Thalassobaculum sp. OXR-137: one gene and its partner. The protein of the gene in region 1 interacts with the protein of each later gene in a pairwise test. Links are inferred from orthologs where the notes say so. Each region holds a gene or a part of one and is shown in the gene's direction. Other genes may lie near its edges.

The links.
Region 2: the proteins of uvrA (region 1) and uvrB interact in binary tests that used the Escherichia coli proteins (3 or more experiments, as listed by UniProt). The link is inferred for Thalassobaculum sp. OXR-137 from one-to-one orthologs.

Annotation. Positions count from the first base shown.
Region 1 is NZ_CP139715.1:3,744,320-3,754,243, reverse strand. The notes cover bases 2,949-6,383. They hold uvrA (excinuclease ABC subunit UvrA), read left to right. Parts: upstream 2,949-3,294; coding sequence 3,295-6,183; downstream 6,184-6,383. Outside these bases: T8K17_RS17360 (sensor histidine kinase), read right to left, coding at 1-1,409; T8K17_RS17355 (class I SAM-dependent methyltransferase), read right to left, coding at 1,530-2,372; ssb (single-stranded DNA-binding protein), read right to left, coding at 2,396-2,944; T8K17_RS17340 (hypothetical protein), read right to left, coding at 6,387-6,728; T8K17_RS17335 (hypothetical protein), read right to left, coding at 6,927-8,192; methylenetetrahydrofolate--tRNA-(uracil(54)-C(5))-methyltransferase (FADH(2)-oxidizing) TrmFO, read left to right, coding at 8,366-9,781; T8K17_RS17325 (phytoene/squalene synthase family protein), read right to left, coding at 9,848-9,924. UniProt on the Escherichia coli protein: The UvrABC repair system catalyzes the recognition and processing of DNA lesions. UvrA is an ATPase and a DNA-binding protein. A damage recognition complex composed of 2 UvrA and 2 UvrB subunits scans DNA for abnormalities.
Region 2 is NZ_CP139715.1:2,366,624-2,376,100, reverse strand. What follows is about bases 3,246-6,233. They hold uvrB (excinuclease ABC subunit UvrB), read left to right. Parts: upstream 3,246-3,614; coding sequence 3,615-5,852; downstream 5,853-6,233. Other genes in these bases: T8K17_RS11080 (YeiH family protein), read right to left, coding at 5,868-6,233; T8K17_RS11090 (ATP-binding protein), read left to right, coding at 3,246-3,562. Outside these bases: T8K17_RS11100 (alanine--glyoxylate aminotransferase family protein), read right to left, coding at 1-1,101; T8K17_RS11095 (SDR family NAD(P)-dependent oxidoreductase), read left to right, coding at 1,265-2,017; more of T8K17_RS11090, read left to right, coding at 2,144-3,245; more of T8K17_RS11080, read right to left, coding at 6,234-6,878; T8K17_RS11075 (LysR substrate-binding domain-containing protein), read left to right, coding at 6,972-7,853; T8K17_RS11070 (AsmA family protein), read right to left, coding at 7,869-9,477. UniProt on the Escherichia coli protein: The UvrABC repair system catalyzes the recognition and processing of DNA lesions. A damage recognition complex composed of 2 UvrA and 2 UvrB subunits scans DNA for abnormalities.

The DNA of each region.
Region 1 (9,924 bases):
CCGTCCGCCACCCGCGATACCTCGATCGAGATCGAGCCGCCCCTCGGGGTGTACTTGGCGGCGTTGCCAACCAGATTGAGCAGGATCTGCTCCAGCGCGTTCGGGTCGGCCCAGACGCTCAGCCCGCTGCGCGGTGCAGAGACCGAGAAGGATTTGGCGTCCAGATCCCCCTTCAGCAGCACCAGACAGGTCTCGACCGCCTCGTCCATCGAGACCATTTTGCCCTGGAATTCGTAGCGGCCGGAATCCAGACGCGCCACGTCCAGGATGCTGTCGATCAACGACCGCAGGTGATCGCCCCCGGTGTGGATTTGACGGGCGTAATCGCGATAGCGCTCGGCCGCTGCCGCGTCGGAGCCAAAAGTCTGCAGGGCGATCACCTCGGAAAAGCCGAGGATGGCATTCAGCGGGGTGCGCAGGTCGTGGCTCATCTGCGCCAGGAACTCGGTCTTCGCCCTGTTGGCCCGGTCGGCGTCGTCCCGGGCCATGCGCAAGGCCTCTGTCCGGTCTTCCAGCGCGTGGTGGGCTTCCATGAACTGGGCGAAGACGGAGCGCATGCGAAACACGATCCAGCCCAGCGACGCCATCGCCACGAACAGGATCGCCGCCATGGGCATGATGAGTTCGTGCAGGAACTTGGTGCCCGGCTTCGGGCTCCGCCAGGTGAGCCGGGCCACGGTGCTGCCGTCGAGACCGGTAAGATCGAGGACGTCGGCCACCGAACCGGCCTCGGTCAGCAGGCGGAGGCCGTCGATCCTGTAATCGGCGGCGAATGCGGCGAGCAGATCGTCATTGATCTCCCGCAGGTAGATCAGGACCGCGGGCCCACCCTTGCGTACGGGAAGCTCGGCCCTGTCCTCCCATTTCGCGACGGCGGCGGCGGCCATGAAAATCTGGTCGCCGTACCGGACGTAGGTCTCCTGGGCCACCGGGCGCATATTTGGAGACCCGGGATCGCTTCTGGCGGCGCGGACCAGGGCGACGAGTTCGGCCGGCAGTTCCAGCAGACGGCCGTCGACCGTCAACTCCTCGGCGACGGAGACCACATACGGTTCGTTCGATCCGTCGACCACGAAGGTGATGTCCACGCCCAGATTCTGCTGTGCGTAGAGCCCGACATTGTCATTGATCCAGACCGCGTCCGGGGCGAGAACGACGTGCTCGACGAAGTCGTTCCAGTACGCGTAGTCCGACGTCCAGCCGCCAAGCTCGCGACGGTTCCCGTCGATGATGCTGCGCAGGGTATGCCGCGTGGCGTCCACCGCCTGCCTGTCCTGAGCATCCGCGGCCAGCCAAGCCATCGCGAAGACGGCGCCCACGAGCCCGGCGATAAGACCGATGACAGGGAGCAGCAACCCGAAGCGCGGTGCCACAGACGCCTGCCCGTCGGTCCTCGCTTTACGGTCCATGCTTTGTCCGTAGGTTCCGAAAATCAGGCCAGACTGCGCCCGTTCTCTTGGTGACCCAGCTTACCCAAGAGGCTTGCCCCGAAGCCTTTCAATATCGTTAACATTCCAAAACTATTGGAATCAATTCGAATAGAGGCCGTCCGGCTTCCGTGCGCTGAAGGACAGGCTGAGCGGAAGCAGCGGGTCGGTGCCCTCCGGCCAGGCATGAAGACCGTCGGCCCGCTCGACCAGGCTGGGCAGCAGCGCCCAGGTGATGGTCGGATGCTCGTGCAGGAACTCGAAAGCGAGTCCGGCCGCGGCTACTGATGTGACGAGTTCCGACACCGGATGGGCCCATTCGTAGGTCCGCGTGTTCACGGTCTTGTGAGCGCTCCCGTAATCGTCCGGGTCGTCCAGTTCGGTGGGCGCGGGGTCGTGAAAATACCGATACTTGGTCTTGAACCGCCCGGCCGCCGCCTCGCAGGCGCCCTGCCCCTCGTCCCAGACATAGGCCAGGGGGTGGCAATCGGCGAAATACAGGCGACCGCCGGGTTTCAGGAAATCGGCGGCGATCCGGGCCCAGCCCGCGAGGTCCGGCAGCCAGCAGATCGTCCCCCAGCTCACGAAGACCAGATCGAAACGCTCGGGGATCAACTCGGGCGCGGCGTAGAGGTCGCCCTCCACGAAGGTGGCGGAGAGGCCGGTCTCCTGCGCCAGGGCGCGGGCCGCGCGGATCGCCTCGCCGGAAAAATCGAGCCCCGTGACCGTCGCCCCGCGCTGCGCCAGGGTCAGGGTGTCTAGCCCGAAATGGCATTGAAGGTGCAGGACGCAGAGCCCGGCCACCGGGCCGAGCTCCTCCTCCACGATCGGGTCGAGCCGGCGGTTGCCCGCGCGCAGGGCATCCACCGAATAGAAGCCGGAGGTCAGATGGGGCTGAACCAGCTCGTCCCACTTGGCGCGATTCGCGTCGCGAAACCGGTCCATGCCCCCTCCACGTGCCGATCCGGTTAGAACGGGATCTCGTCGTCCAGGTCGCTCGGCCCACCCATGGGCGGCTGGCCACCGCCGCCGCCGGAGGAACCGCCGCCATAGCCGCCGCCCGAGGAGCTGCCGCCACCCGACGAGCCGCCGCCGTAGCCGCCACCCGAAGACCCGCCGCCGTAATCGTCGCCGCGGCTGTAGTCGCCGCCGCCGCCGCCTTCGCCCCGGCCGCCAAGCAGGGTCAGCTCGCCGCGATAGCGTTGCAGCACGACTTCGGTGGAATACTTCTCCTGCCCGCTCTGGTCGGTCCATTTACGGGTCTGGAGCTGGCCCTCGATATAGACCGAGCTGCCCTTGCGCAGATACTGCTCGGCGATCCGCGCCAGGTTCTCGTTGAAGATCACCACGCGATGCCACTCGGTGCGCTCCCGCTGCTCGCCGGAGGTCCGGTCGCGCCAGCGCTCCGAGGTCGCAATCGCGAGGTTCACGATTTTCAGGCCGTCCTGGGTCGATCGCACTTCCGGATCGCGGCCCAGATTGCCGACCAGAATCACCTTGTTGACGCTGCCCGCCATGTTTCTCGCTCTCTGTTTGTTCCGAACCTCGTCCCATGATGCGGTCCATGGAACGGTTTGGGCGACAATCCCACAGCCTGCCCCGATGCGCAAAGACTGCCGTGACCAAACTGCAAACGGCGAAGAACCGCGGGAAACTGCAAATCTAGTTTCGAACTCTCGACCCGCCGCTTATCGATCCGAATTCGTAACGATCCGAGTCGCACTATCCGCTACCCCGGTCGGCGAAAGTTACCCACAGCCTTGTTACCGCGCCCCAAGGCTATACTTAGAGTGCATATTCGGACAGGTGGTCATACCGGGCCTCTGTGTACTATATTTGTTCTCCTTCCGCGACTCTCGAGGACCCGATGGCGCCCGACCCGTCTTTGCCGAAGCCGGCCACCCCTGAGCTGCGGGCGATCCGCATACGCGGTGCCCGCGAACACAACCTGCGCAACGTCGATGTCGACCTGCCGCGGGACAGCTTGGTGGTCCTGACCGGATTGAGCGGGTCCGGCAAATCCTCGCTCGCCTTCGACACGATCTATGCCGAGGGTCAGCGCCGCTACGTGGAGAGCCTGTCGGCCTATGCCCGTCAGTTCCTCGAACTGATGCAGAAGCCGGATGTGGACCTGATCGAGGGCCTGTCGCCGGCAATCTCTATCGAGCAGAAGACGACCTCGCGCAACCCGCGCTCCACGGTCGGTACGGTCACCGAGATCTACGACTATTTGCGGCTGCTGTTCGCCCGCATCGGTGTCCCCTACTCGCCCGCCACCGGCCTGCCGATCGAGAGCCAGACGGTCAGCCAGATGGTCGACCGGATCTGCGCTCTGCCCGAAGGCACACGGCTCTACCTGCTGGCCCCGACCGTGCGTGGCCGCAAGGGCGAGTACCGCAAGGAACTGGCCGAGCTGCGCCGGCGCGGTTTCCAGCGCGTGCGGGTCGACGGCGAGCTGTACGAGATCGAGGACGTGCCGGCGCTGGACAAGAAGCGCAAGCACGACATCGAGGTGGTGGTCGACCGGCTGGTGGTGCGCGAGGGCATCTCGACCCGGCTGGCGGATTCCATCGAGACCGCTCTGGAGCTGTCCGACGGCCTGCTCTTCGCCGACGACGCCGATAGCGGAGAGCGGCACACCTTCTCCGCCAAGTTCGCCTGTCCGGTCAGCGGCTTCACCATCGACGAGATCGAGCCGCGGCTGTTCTCGTTCAACAACCCGTTCGGCGCCTGCCCGACCTGCGACGGGCTCGGCAGCCAGATGTATTTCGACGAGCAGCTCGTGGTGCCGAACCCGAAGCTGAGCCTCAAGGCCGGGGCCATCGCCCCCTGGGCCGGTTCTTCTTCGAAATACTACGCCCAGTCGCTGAAGAGCCTGGCGGCGCATTTCGACATCTCCCAGGACACGCCGTTCGAGGATCTGCCGGAGGAGGCCCGCCAGGGCATTCTTTTCGGTACCGGAACGACCCCGGTGACCATGACCTTCGATGACGGGTTGCGCAGCTACAAGACCAACAAGCCGTTCGAGGGGGTGATCCCCAACATGGACCGGCGCTGGAAGGAGACCGACAGCTCCTGGGTGCGCGAGGAGCTGGGCCGCTACCAGTCCGTCGCGCCCTGCGAGGCCTGCGGCGGCCAACGCCTGAAGCCGGAGGCCCTGGCGGTGAAGATCGCCGGGCTGAACATCTCCGAGGTGACCGAGTTCTCCATCGGCACGGCCGTGACCTGGTTCACCGACCTGTCCGGCAGCCTGACGACGAAACAGGGCGAGATTGCCGAACGGATCCTGAAGGAGATCAACGAGCGGCTGGGGTTCCTGAACAATGTGGGCCTGGAATACCTTACGCTCTCGCGTTCCTCGGGCACCCTGTCCGGCGGCGAGAGCCAGCGCATCCGGCTGGCCTCGCAGATCGGCTCGGGCCTGACCGGCGTGCTCTACGTGCTGGACGAGCCGTCCATCGGCCTGCACCAGCGCGATAACGACCGGCTGCTCGCCACCCTGAAGCGGCTGCGCGACCTCGGGAATACGGTGATCGTGGTCGAGCATGACGAGGACGCGATCCGCGAGGCCGACTACGTGGTCGATATGGGCCCGGGCGCCGGGGTCCATGGCGGCACCGTCGTCGCCGCCGGCACCCCGGCCGAGGTCATGGCCAATCCGGCCAGCCTGACCGGCAAGTATCTGGCCGGCTTCGAGCAGATCGAGATCCCGGCGACCCGCCGAAAGGCGAAGAAGGGCAAGCAGATCGCCCTGACCGGGGCCACCGGCAACAACCTGAAGAACGTCACCCTGAAGATCCCGCTGGGTACCTTCACTTGCATCTCCGGTGTGTCCGGCGGCGGCAAGTCGACCCTGGTGATCGAGACGCTTTGGAAGGCGCTGGCCCGACGGCTGCACAACGCCCGCGAACACGCCGCCCCGTTCGAGCATCTGGCCGGGCTGGAGAATGTCGACAAGGTGGTCGATATCGACCAGTCGCCGATCGGCCGCACGCCGCGCTCGAACCCGGCCACCTATTCCGGCGCCTTCACCCCGATCCGCGACTGGTTCGCCGGCCTGCCCGAAGCCAAGGCCCGCGGCTACGCGCCGGGCCGCTTCTCCTTCAACGTGAAGGGCGGGCGCTGCGAGGCCTGCCAGGGCGACGGCGTCATCAAGATCGAGATGCACTTCCTGCCGGATGTGTACGTGACCTGCGACGTCTGTAAGGGCAAGCGCTACAATCGTGAGACGCTGGAAATTACTTTCCGGGACAAGTCGATATCGGACGTTCTTGACATGACGGTGGAGGAAGGCGCGGTCTTCTTCAAGGCGGTGCCCTCGATCCGCGACAAGCTGGAAACCCTGGAGCGGGTCGGCCTCGGCTACGTGAAGATCGGCCAGCAGGCGACCACCCTGTCCGGCGGCGAGGCGCAGCGGGTGAAGCTCGCCAAGGAACTGTCGCGCCGGGCGACCGGGCGGACCGTCTACATCCTGGACGAGCCGACCACGGGGCTGCATTTCGAGGATGTGCGGAAGCTGCTGGAAGTGCTGCAGGCGCTGGTCGATCAGGGCAACACGGTCATCGTGATCGAGCACAACCTGGAGGTCATCAAGACCGCCGACCACGTGGTCGATCTCGGCCCCGAAGGCGGCGACGGCGGCGGCCGTATCGTCGCCCAGGGCACGCCGGAAGACGTCGCGGCGACGGAAGGCAGCTACACCGGCTCCTACCTGAAACGCTACCTGCGCCCCACTCCGGCGAAGAAATCGGCGTAGGGGCACCTCTCTCACGGCCCCCACTCCCCGGCCCTGTGCCGTGGCCTGCGACGGGGCCTACGGCGGGACGGTACGGGCACTCTGTGCAGAATGCGCGGACGGACGGGACGGCAGAACCGTGGGCCCAGGCACAAGGCCGGGGAGTGCGTCATCCTGGCGCTCGCGGATTTGCCACGACAGCTAAGGCGCTGTCTGCGGGCCCCTCATCGCAGCGGTACCACGGTCTTCTCGGTCTGGTCCGCATTCCAGTAGGCGACCTGGCGCGCCTCGAAATCCCAGTCGCCGATGGCGACCAGATAGGCGCCGCCCACCTCCCACCGGATGTCGTAGATCATCGACACCATGGGCACCGGCATTCGACCGTAATCCGTGCCGTCCGTTCCCTCGATCCGAATGTGGCCGGCCTTGTCCCCCGACTGGCCGGGGAACCGGGGCACCATGGCGTCGAGGACGCGGTAGGTGGCGATGGCGGTATATCGGCCGTCCGGCGATGGCTCGCGCCGGTACTCGCCCTCCTGAAAGGCCAGGAAAATCACCCCGCCCATGGGCAAGGCAATAAACGCCACCGCCACAACGAGCAGCCGGCGTTTCCAACCCCATCGTGTTCCGCCCTGGCCCATGAGTCCCTGTTGCCGCTTCGCCTGTGCGCAGTATCGCATGGCCTCGCAGAACGACGACAAGCGCGGGGCAGGTTTAGGCGCCGAGAGGAAGGCACGCTCGCTCCCGCAGAAGCCGACAGTCGGTCAGATGTTGAACACCTTGCCGTGGATCGGCATGGAGGGGGCCACGCCCAGGCCCTGGACGTAGTCGAACTGGGCGCGGCGGGCGGCGGTGGCCGCGTCGAAGGTCTGGGCGCCGTAGAAATAGCGCCGCATCTTGCCCGCCTTGTTGCCGGTACTGAATGCCCTGAGGGCTTTGCTGCCCTCCACCGTGGGACTGCCGAGTTCCGCGCCGTTCACGGCGACCGCCACCAGCCCGACCCCGCCGAGCTTGTCCGCGCGCCGGAATGACAGGCTGAAATCCCCCACGAATCCAGAGAAGTACGGCGACAGGTATGTGAAGATCGTGTGCAGACGTCCCTGAGGCACATCGTCCGGCAGGTCGCGGACCATCAGCATCGCCCGCTGCTCGGCGATGCGGGGCAACAGTTTGCAGACGTCCAGATAGGCCTGCCGGAAGCCCTTGGCGGCCACCGTCTCGAAATGCACGGGGATGATGAGGAGCGCCCGCATCCGGCGCTCGGCCGCCTCGGTCAGCGCGCGGCCGGCATGGCTCAGCACCAGCCGGTCCATCGCGGCCTCCACCGCCCCCGTCCCCGACGAGCCACCGCTGCCGCGGCCGAGATCGACGTCGTCCGGCACATGCAGGTCGGCGTGGTAGCAGGAGACGAGACGCTTGCGCACATTGGCGACCGGCCAGAACCGCATCACCATGCGGTCCTTGGCCGCCTCGACCATGGCCTCTTCCGCCCGCTCCGCGTCGCGCTGGGCCTCCTCAACCGATTTCTCCAGCGCCGCCGGGCTCTTCAGCGCCTCGGTGTCCTTGCGCGGCACCTCGAAAACGACGGGTCGGACGGACACCGCCTCCATCCCCGCCCCGGCGCCGCTGAGCTTGCCGTTGACCTCCACCGCGATCCGGCGGGCGGTGGCATCGGCCTCGGCCCGCGTCGCCTTGCCGAACAGCACGACGAACTTCTCGTCGTTCATCAGCAGGAACACGTCCGACGACGTGATGTGCCGCTTGATGACGCCCTCGGTCACCAGATGCACCTTGTCCTTGATGCCTTCCCAGCGGTCGCCGAACCGCTCCTTCAACGCCTCGAATCCGAGCATCTGGACGTTGCCGGCGATCAGGGCATCGGCCGCGACCCGGTTCTCCCGCACGAAGGACAGGACTTTGGAGGTGAAATCGGCGGCATCTCTCGGGTCGAGCTTCTGCCGGTCGAAGGATTGCAGAAACCCGCTTTTCTTCGTTTCGCGAGGGATACCGCTCTCGTAGGTCTCAGACATACCTTCTCCGGTGGGGAGACCGGCCGGTTTCCGGCCGGAAGAGTGACGGTCCGGTCGATACACTACCGCAAGTTTCCATCCTATTTTAGGCGAAACCGCGATATCTCATGGGAGGCCTGCCCTTGCGCGGCCGCCGGGCGGAGGTTATCTCCCGCACAGACTGCGAGGAAATGATGTCTATTCCCTTAACGCCCACCTCCGAGCGCCCTGCTTCCGCCGTTCCCGTTCATGTCATCGGCGGCGGACTCGCCGGCAGCGAAGCCGCCTGGCAGCTCGCCCGCGCCGGCGTGCCTGTCGTGTTGCACGAGATGCGCCCCGTGCGGGGTACGGCCGCCCATCAGACCGACCATCTCGCCGAGCTGGTCTGTTCCAACTCGTTCCGCTCCGACGACCACACCGCGAACGCGGTCGGCGTGCTGCACGAGGAGATGCGGCGCTGCGGCTCGATCATCATGGCCGCCGCCGACAGCCACCAGGTCCCGGCCGGCTCCGCGCTGGCGGTCGACCGGGTCGGGTTCTCCGCCGCCGTGCAGGAACGTCTGGAGGCCGAGCCGCTGATCACCATCGAGCGCGGCGAGATCGCCGGGCTGCCGCCGAAGGAGTGGGACAGCGTCATCGTGGCCACCGGTCCCCTCACCTCCGATCCCCTGGCCGAGGCGATCCGCGAGCTGACCGGCGCCGACAGCCTGGCTTTCTTCGACGCCATCGCGCCGATCGTCCATGCCGAGAGCATCGATTTCGACACCGCCTGGTTCCAGTCGCGCTACGACAAGCCGGGCCCCGGCGGGTCCGGCGCCGACTACGTGAACTGTCCGATGGACGAGGAGCAGTACAATGCCTTCGTCCAGGCGCTGCTCGACGGCGACAAGATGGACTTCAAGGAGTGGGAGGCCAACACTCCCTATTTCGAGGGCTGCATGCCCATCGAGATCATGGCGTCCCGCGGCCCCGAGACCCTGCGCTTCGGCCCGATGAAGCCGGTCGGCCTCACCGATCCGCGCACCGGCCGCCGGCCCCACGCGGTCGTCCAGCTCCGCCAGGACAATGCGCTCGGCACGCTCTACAACATCGTCGGCTTCCAGACCAAGCTGCGCTACGGCGAGCAAAGCCGGATCTTCCGGATGATCCCGGGGCTGCAGAATGCGGAATTCGCCCGGCTGGGCGGCCTCCACCGCAACACCTTCATCCATTCCCCGAGCCTGCTCGACGACACCCTTCGGCTGAAGGCCGATCCGCGCCTCCGTTTCGCCGGTCAGATCACCGGGGTGGAAGGCTATGTCGAGAGTTCCGCCATCGGCCTGATGGCCGGCCGCTTCGCTGCGGCAGAGCGTTTGGGACGCGCACCGGACGTACCGCCGGTGACCACGGCCTTCGGCGCGCTGATCGGGCATATCACCGGCGGCGCCAATGCCGAGACCTTCCAGCCGATGAACGTGAATTTCGGCCTGTTCCCGCCGCCGGAGGAACAGATCACGGCGAACGGCAAGCGCCGCAAGCTGAAGGGCACCGACCGCCGCAAAGCGATTGCCGAACGGGCGCTGGCGGATCTCGACGCCTGGCTCGGCCGCCCGGCGGAAGCGGCGGAGTAGCGGCCTCTACCGCATCGCCTCCCCGTTCCTGGGATCAAGCCGGCGCACAGCAGTCCGCCCGGCGGTTCAGAACAATCTGAAGCGCGCTGCCCGCAGGGCGTGGCGCCAGGCGAGTGACGCCGGAATGTCGGCGAGTGCCGGAT
Region 2 (9,477 bases), 1.4 Mb from region 1 along the record:
GTGGATGTCGGTCAGGATATCGCCGTCGGTGACGTATCCCATGGTGCCGATGCGCACCAGCCGGTCCTTCAGATCCTCGAACCGGGTCCCGGCGATGACGGCGTTGTAGCCGTCGGCGAGCCGGTCGATCAGCGCCGGCGCCGACAGACCTTCGGGTGTCTTCGCCACCACCAGGGTCGGGCTCGGCGTGCCGGTCGGGAAAACCGAGAAGCCGAGCGCCTCCAGCCCGGCGGTGAGCGCCGCGTTCAGACGGAGGTGACGGGCGATGGCCGCCTCGATCCCCTCCTCGCCGATCATCGTCAGCGCCTCGTCCAGGGCGTTCAGCATGGCTATAGGGGCGGTATAGGTCGGCTCCCCCTTCTCGGCCATGGGGCGGAAGCGGCGGTAGTCGAAATAGCTGCGCGGGCCGCGGTCGTCCCGGTTGATGAGATCCCAGGCCTTCTCGCTGATGCTGGCGATGCCGAGGCCCGGTGGGCACATCAGCGCCTTCTGCGAGGCCGAGACGACAACGTCCACGCCCCACTCGTCCGCCCGCATCTCCGCGCCGCCCAATCCGCTGACGCTGTCGCAGGCCAGCACCGCATCGGTCTCGCCGACGATCGACCCCAGCGCCTTCAGATCGGTCAGCGCGCCGGTGGAGCTCTCGCTGTGGACCGTGAACACCGCGTCGTAGCGCTTGTCCTTCAGCGCCTGGCGCACGCCGTCCAGATCGATCGGCGCGCCCCTGTCGGAAACCACCTCGTCCACCTCGGCCCCGATCGCCTCGGCGAGACGCCGGAACACCGGGCCCCATTGGCCGTTGGTGGTGATCAGGATCTTCGCGCCCGGACCGGCGACGTTGACCATGGCGGATTCCATGGCGCCGATGCCGGTGGAGGCGAACAGGAAGGGCGGCACGCCGCTGCGTCCGAGGATCGGTTGCAGCCGGCGCTGGATGGCCTGGAACCGGTCGAGGAACTCGGGACCGCGATGGGCGACCATCGGCCGGCCGGCGGCCTTGAGCACCCGTTCCGGCACGGCGGTCGGCCCCGGCAGGCGCAGTCGATAAGGCAGCGCCACCCCGGCAGGTGTGCCTTGGTCGGCAGAGCGGGTCTCGGTCATGATCGGATCTCGGAAAGCGGTGGGAACGCTATCGAAGCAGGGGCGGCGCGTTTCGGCAAGACCGGCTCTTTTCGGCTCCCGACCCCCGACGCGGTGCCGTCGGTGTCTTGGCGCTGCACCGCAGCACGCCTAAAGTCAGCGCTCATCAATTCAGGAGACGAAGATGGATCTCGGACTTTCGGGCAAGGGCGTGATCGTGACCGGCGGCACGCGGGGCATCGGCCTGGCCATCGCCAAGGCCTGCCTGGCGGAAGGGGCCAAGGTCTCGATCTGCGGCCGCACCCAGGAGTCGCTGGATGCCGCCCTGGCCGAGCTCGGCGGCGATGCGCCGGCGGAGAACGTCCACGGCGCGATCTGCGATGTCGGGGACGCCGAGGCGCTGGCCGCCTATGTGCAGACCGCGACCGACGCCCTGGGCGGTCTGTTCGCGCTGGTCAACAACCCGTCCGGCTTCGGCGCCACCGACGACGAGGAGGGCTGGAAGAAGGGCATCGACGTCGATCTGATGGGGGTGGTGCGCGCCACCTGGGCCGCGGCCCCGCATCTGGAGAAGACCGGCGGCAGCGTGCTGAACATCTCGTCCATTTCCGGCATCGGTCCCAGCGGCTCCATCCCCTACGGGGCGGTGAAGGCGGCGGTGATCCAGCTCACCCAGTCCCATGCGGTCCGCTACGCGCCGCAGCGCATCCGGGTGAACTGCATCGCGCCGGGCTCCATCGAGTTTCCCGGCGGAAGCTGGGAATGGCGCCGTTACAACGATCCGGACAAGTACTTCGCCACCCGCGACAAGATCCCATTCGGCCGGATGGGCACCCCGGAGGAGATCGCGCGTGTCGCGGCCTTCCTGGTCTCCGACGCGGCCAACTGGGTGACCGGGCAGACGATCGCGGTGGACGGCGGCCAGAACTACGGCTGATCGGCTGGGCCGCCAGGGACCGGACTCCGGGCCGGCGATCGGCCGCACCCGTCGGGGGCGCGACACCGGTGCAGACCTGCTATTGTCGTGCCGAGTGACAACGCCCAGGCCCGGAGCATCTGTCCCATGGCGGAGATCACCCGAGACGGTCCTTCCCTCGCCGGCGCGCGTACCGACGAAGCGTCGCTCAGCCGGCCGCGCGTGGCGGATATGCCGGGCCCGGCGAAGAAGCGGCTGAAGCGGTACCTGCCCAAGACCCTGTTCGGCCGCGCCCTGCTGATCATCGTCACGCCCGTCGTGCTGATGCAGCTGATCTCGGCCTACGTCTTCTACGAACGGCACTGGGAGATCATGACCCGGCGCCTGGTGCACAGCCTGGCGGGCGACATCGCCTTCCTGATCGAGGAGCTCCGCCCGCCGGTCAGCCAGGACTGGGTGGCCGAGCTGTCCGAGCGGGCGAGCCGGCATTTCGACATCGAGCTGCGCTGGCAGCCCGAGGGCATCCTGCCGAACCAGCCGATCTATTCGGTCTTCGACCAGACGCAGGAGGCGATGAAGGACGCGATGGAGACCAAGGTCCATCGCCCCTACATCATGAACACCGAAACCATCGACCGCCGGATCGAGATCCTGGTGCAGCTTCCCTCCGGCGTGCTGCAGGTCCTCGCCCACAAGAAGCGGCTCTTCACCTCGACCACCTACGTCTTCCTGCTCTGGATGTTCGGCTCGTCGCTGGTGCTGTTCGCCATCGCCATTGTGTTCATGCGCAACCAGATCCGGCCGATCCGCCGGCTCGCCATCGCCGCACGCGCTTTCGGCCTCGGCCGCGAGGTGACCGGGTTCAAACCGGAAGGCGCGACGGAGGTACGCCAGGCCTCGGCCGCCTTCCTGCAGATGCGCGACCGCATCAACCGCCAGCTTTCCCAGCGCACCGAGATGCTCGCCGGAGTCAGCCACGACCTGCGCACGCCGCTGACCCGGATGAAGCTCGAACTGGCCATGCTCGGCGATAACGACGACACCGCCGAACTCAAGGCCGACGTGAACGAGATGGAGCGCATGGTGGAGGGCTACCTCGCCTTCGCCCGGGGCGAAGGGGCCGAGGTGCCGGTGGAGATCGACATCGGCACCCTGGTGAACGACCTCATCGCCAACGAACGCCGCGGCGGCACCCGCATCGTCTACGAGCAGCCCGACGACGGCCAGGCGGTGCTGCCGGCCCGCCCCGACGCCCTGCGCCGGGCGGTGGCGAATCTGGTCCAGAACGCGGCGCGATATGGAACCCGCGTGAACGTGGCGGTGGTGCGGACCGGCGATATGATCGAGATCACTGTCGACGACGACGGCACCGGCATCCCGGAGGACCGCCGGGAGGAAGCGTTCCAGCCGTTCAAGCGTCTGGAGCCCTCGCGCAATCTGGAGACCGGCGGCACCGGCCTCGGCCTCACCATCAGCCGCGACATCGTGCGCAGCCACGGCGGCGACCTGACCCTGGAGGACTCGCCGCTCGGCGGCCTGCGGGCGGTAATTCGGCTGCCGATTTAGGGCACACCTCAAAGCTGTTCCCTTTTCGTACCCCCGACCTTATGTTCTCAGCATGAGCACAGACCTCATCGAAGCCCAGCTTGAGCATCTCCGCGGCCTGCGGCAGGAGGTGAACGCCACCAACCGGGCGATCACCGCCGAGATCAAGGCCGACGTCGCCGCCCAGGATGCGAGCGTCCCGTTCCAGGTCGTGTCCGAGTTCCAGCCGGCCGGCGACCAGCCCCAGGCGATTCAGGAACTGATCAAGGGGATCCACGCGAACGAACTGGATCAGGTGCTGCTCGGCGTGACCGGGTCGGGCAAGACCTTCACCATGGCCCACGTCATCCAGGAGGTGAAGCGGCCCGCCCTGATCCTGGCGCCGAACAAGACGCTCGCCGCCCAGCTCTATGGCGAGATGAAGAGCTTCTTCCCGCATAATGCGGTGGAGTATTTCGTCTCGTATTACGACTACTACCAGCCGGAAGCCTATGTGCCGCGCACCGACACCTTCGTGGAGAAGGAATCCTCGGTGAACGAGCAGATCGACCGGATGCGCCACTCCGCCACCCGCGCCCTGCTGGAACGCGAGGACGTCATCATCGTCGCCTCGGTGTCCTGCATCTACGGTATCGGCGCGGTCGAGACCTACGGCAACATGATCCTGAAGCTGAAGGTCGGCGAGCGGGTCGACCGGACGGCGACCATGCGCCGGCTGGTGGAGCTGCAGTACAAGCGCAACGACGCCAGCTTCCACCGCGGCACCTTCCGGGTGCGCGGCGACAGCCTGGAGATCTTTCCGGCCCACTTGGAGGACCGCGCCTGGCGCCTGTCCCTGTTCGGCGACGAGCTGGAGGCGATCCAGGAATTCGACCCGCTGACCGGCGAGAAGACCTCCAGCCTCGACCAGATCCGGGTCTTCGCCAACTCGCACTATGTCACCCCGAAGCCGACGTTGCAGCAGGCGGTCCGCCTCATCAAGGAAGAGCTGAAGGTCCGGCTGAACGAACTGAACCTCGCCGGCAAGCTGCTGGAGGCGCAGCGGCTGGAGCAGCGCACCACCTTCGACATGGAGATGATCGAGGCGACCGGATCCTGCGCCGGGATCGAGAACTACTCGCGCTATCTCTCGGGCCGCAATCCGGGCGAACCGCCGCCGACCCTGTTCGAATACCTGCCGGAGAACGCCCTGCTGATCGTCGACGAGAGCCATGTGACGGTTCCGCAGATCGGCGGCATGTTCAAGGGCGACTACGCCCGCAAGTACACCCTGTCGGAATACGGCTTCCGCCTGCCGTCCTGCATGGACAACCGCCCGCTCAAGTTCGAGGAGTGGGAGGACATGCGGCCGCAGACGGTGTTCGTCTCGGCCACCCCCGGCCCCTGGGAGCTGGAGCGGACCGGCGGCGTGTTCACCGAGCAGCTCGTCCGGCCGACCGGCCTGATCGACCCGGTCTGCGAGATCCGGCCGACCAAGAGCCAGGTGGACGACTGCATCGCCGAATGCCAGGACGCCGCCGCCCGCGGCCACCGGGTGCTGATCACCGTCCTCACCAAGAAGATGGCCGAGGCGCTGACCGAGTACATGAACGAGGCCGGAATCAAGGTCCGCTACATCCACTCCGACGTGGACACGCTGGAGCGCATCGAGATCATCCGCGACCTGCGGCTCGGCGTGTTTGACGTGCTGATCGGCATCAACCTGCTACGCGAGGGCCTGGACATTCCCGAATGCGCCCTGGTCTGCATCCTCGACGCCGACAAGGAAGGCTATCTGCGCTCCAAGACCTCGCTGGTGCAGACCATCGGCCGCGCGGCGCGAAACGTCGAGGGCCGGGTGCTGCTCTATGCCGACCGGATCACCGACAGCCTGGAATACGCGCTGGGCGAGACCGAGCGCCGCCGCCAGCGCCAGATGGAATACAACACCGCCCACGGCATCACGCCGGAGAGCGTGAAGAAGAACATCGGCGACATCCTGCAGAGCGTCTACGAGCGCGGCGACCACGTCTCGGTGGATACCGGAAGCGGCGAGGGCGAACTGGTCGACAAGCCGATCCGCCAGATCATCGAGGAGCTGGAAGTCCGGATGAAGGCGGCCGCCGCCGATCTGGAATTCGAGGAGGCGGCCCGCATCCGCGACGAGCTGAAGCGCCTGGAAGCGGCCGAACTGGGCGTCACCACCGACGGCAAGCCGCTGCCGAGAGGCGGCGTGGTGCGCCTGAAGGTCGCCATCCAACCGCCCAGCGGCCGCCCACCCGAGAAGGGCAGCGGCAGCAAGGGCAAGGCCCGGAAGCGGCGCGGCCGCTGAAGCCCGGTCGCTGTTTCAGAGCAGCGGCAGAAGTCTGGTGGACAGGATCGCCAGCGTGACCAGCAGCAGGATCGACAGCACCCCGGCCGCCAGCACCCGCCCGCCCGAGGCCAGCACCGAGCGGAGGTTCACCGACAGGCCGAGTGCGGCCATCGCCACCAGCGTCAGGTTGGCCGAGGCGGCCTGCATCGGACCGGCCGCCGCATCGGGCAGCAGGCCGAAGGACCGGCACAGCATCAGGGCGATGAAGCCGAGGATGAACCACGGCACGAGAACCGACAGGGGCAGCCGTCCCCCGCCCCGCCGGCCGTAGCGCAGCCCGGCGGCCAGCACGACCGGCCCCAGCATCAGCACCCGCACCAGCTTCACCAGCGTGCCGATCTGTGCGCTCACCGCGCTGACGGGCGCGGTCGCCGCCAGGACCTGCGGCACCGCATAGACACTGAGCCCCGCAACCACGCCGTAGTGCCAGTCGTCCAGCCCCAGGGCCAGCGCAGCAAGCGGCAGCAGCAGGACCACCGCGATGCCAAGCACGGCGGTGAAGCCGATCGAGGCGGCCACATCCTCCGAGCGGGCGTCGATCGCCGGCGCCGCCGCCATAATGGCGGAGTTGCCGCAGATCGAATTCCCGCACGACACCAGGGTCGCCAGCTTGTCGTCCAGGCCGAGCGACCGGCCGATCAGGTAGCTCGCGACCAGCGTCACCGTCACCACCGCCACGGTGGTGGCGATCAGCGGCAGACCGGAGGAGGCGATGGCGGCGGCACTGATCGTCCCGCCCAGCAGGACGATGGCGACCTCCAGGACGATCTTGGCGGAGAATGACACCCCCGGCCGGAACCTGTCGGGCAGGCCGAAGAACGTGTGAACCAGCGTCCCGGCCAGGATGGCGACGACGAGTCCGTCCAGATAGACGTGGCCGAAGATCTGGTGCTCGGCCTGCTCGAACCCGTATGCCAGAAACCCGATGGCCCCCGAGAGCATGAGCCCGGGAAGAATCTCCGCCATGAATCGGGGTGTGCGCATTCCATCCTCCTGATTGGGAGGTGGAAACTAGGCATTCCTCTAATCCATAAACATCGAATAATATAAGATGTTTCATTCAATTGGATCGAACGATTGACCCTCGAACAGCTCGCCATCTTCATCGCCGTCGCCGAGCGCGAACATTTGAGCCGGGGCGCGGAATCCCTCGGCCTGACCCCCTCGGCCGCCAGTGCGGCGATCAAGACGCTGGAGACCACCTACGATGTCCACCTGTTCGACCGGGTGGGCCGCCGCATCGAGCTGACGCGCGCCGGACGGGTGTTTCTGGAGGAGGCCCGCCACACCCTCGCCGCCGTCAACGAGGCCAAGGGGCTGCTGAGCGAGTTGGGCGGATTACGGACCGGGCATCTGGACATCGAAGCGAGCCAGACCATCGCCAATTACTGGCTGCCGAACCGGCTGATGCGCTTCTGCGAGCGCCATCCCGGCATCACCCTGGGATTCCGGGACGGCAACACCGCCAATGTCGTGCAGGCGGTGATCTCTGGCCGGGCCGAGCTGGGATTCATCGAGGGAACGGTGGACGAGCCGGCGCTGGCGGCACAGCCGTTCCTGGCGGACGAGTTGGTCATCGTGATGGCGCAACGGGCCGCCGCGATCGCCGCGCGGACCACGCTGGAAACGCTCCATCACCTGACCTGGGTCATGCGCGAGCGGGGATCGGGCACGCGGGCGGAGTTCGAGGCGGCGCTGGACCGCCATGGCATCGACTGCGCCACCCTGCCGACCGCCGCCACCCTGCCGACCAACGAGGCGGTCCTGGGTGCGGTGCGCGGCAGCTCCTGTGCCGCGGCCCTGTCGAAGCTGGTGGTATCGCCGTTCATCGCCGCCGGCGAGCTGGTGGTTCTGGATATTCCCCTGGCGCCGCGGCAGTTCACCCTGCTCCGCCACAAGGAGCGGCGGCTGTCGGCGGCGGCGCTGGAATTCGAGCGGATCTGCCGGGAACCGGCCTGAACGGCCGGCGGGGCGTCAGTCGCCCTTCATCACCTGCTGGCGAAGCGCCCCGCAATCCACGTCCTCGGCCTCGCCCATCTCGAAGAACGGGATGTCCGGCTTGTCCGGCGAGATGCTGGTCTCGGGATCGCCCAGGGGGCCCCTCACCCGGACCGGGGCTTCCATGTCGATCAGGCTGAAATCCTTGGCGTCGGCGGTGATGAAGAGATCCACCGTCTGGTCCAGCAGATTGACCCCGCCGCGGGCATAGAGAACCGAGTCGGCAGTATCGACCACGACGCGGTCGAACTGGGCCACCCCGTCCTTCACCACCGCCCGGCCGGCGCCGCAGCGGATCGGCACGCGGGCGTCGTCGCCGATGAAGAGGATCAGTGATTCGACCAGATCGACGCCAGCCGCCTCGATCAGCAGGCCGCTGAAGGCGCCCTTGGAGATCTCGATCACCCCGTCGCCGTTGGCCGCGGCCATGATATCGGCCAGGGAGTTTCCCCTGCCCAGGATGTACAGGCTTCCGGACAGGGTCCCGCCCATGGTCTCGAAGTATTTGCTGTCCTTGAAGAACGCGGCGAGGGCCAGGTCGTCGAACGTCACGTCCGCATCGGCCGAGGGGACCTCGTCCCGCGCGTTCAGGGCCAACTCGCCGGACACCACGCCATCTGCAACCCCCATCTTGAACGGCTTGGCAACGGCGCGGCCGTTCTCCAGCGTGACCGTGGCTTCCAGCGAGGTCACCGCCAGTTCGGTGCGCGACAGCACGTTCGGTGCCTTGAAGGTCACTTTCATGTCCATCAGCCGCAGCCGTCCGGCGGCGATGGGAATGTCGGGGAACAGCTTGCCCTGATCGACGAGCTGGCGGCCGATCCGTTCCTGCTCTTCCGACGCGGTCTCACCCTCGCCATAGGCGGGCGTGGCGCCCACCAGGGGCCCGAGATCGTCGAAATCGAGCTTCTGCGAGACCAGATCGGCGGTCAGCATCGGGCGCTCAGGGCCGTAGTCCAGGGTCGCGCTGCCGGCGATGTCGCTGTCGCCGATCCGGCCGTCCAGGCCCTCCACCGTCCAGACCTTGCCCTCCCGGGTCACGCGTCCGGTGAGCTTGTAGGGCGGGGTCGGCGGCGTGGGGACACCGAATAGCGGGAAAATATCGGCGAGGTTCGGACCGCTGAAATCGATCTCCACGTCCGCCCCCTCCAGGGCGATCGGGTCGGCGAAGGTACCTTTCAGGGTGAAATCGGTCTTACCGGCGGCGATCGTCAGGTCGACCGGGTACGGGTCGTCGCCGTCGCGCAGCTCCAGGATCGAGCCGCCGACGAAGTCGATGCTGAGCGGCTGGTCCTGCAGCGTCCCTTTCAAGCCGAGGGACAGCGGTTCGGGCGCGTCCATTTCTCCGCTGCCCGTCGAAACCGTGCCTTCAACGTCGATCCCGCGTTCCGGATCGCGATAGGCGAGCGTGCCCTCGCGGATCTCCAGGCGGCCGATCCGCGGCGCGTCGTCCCGGTCCTCCGGGGACACGCCCTCGACCGCGGCGGCGGAAGCCGGGTTTTCCCCGAAGCTCCAGTTCGCGTCACCCTCCGCGTTGCGTTCCAGATCGACCTTCAGCCCCTGCAGGATGAGGTAGTCCAGCTCG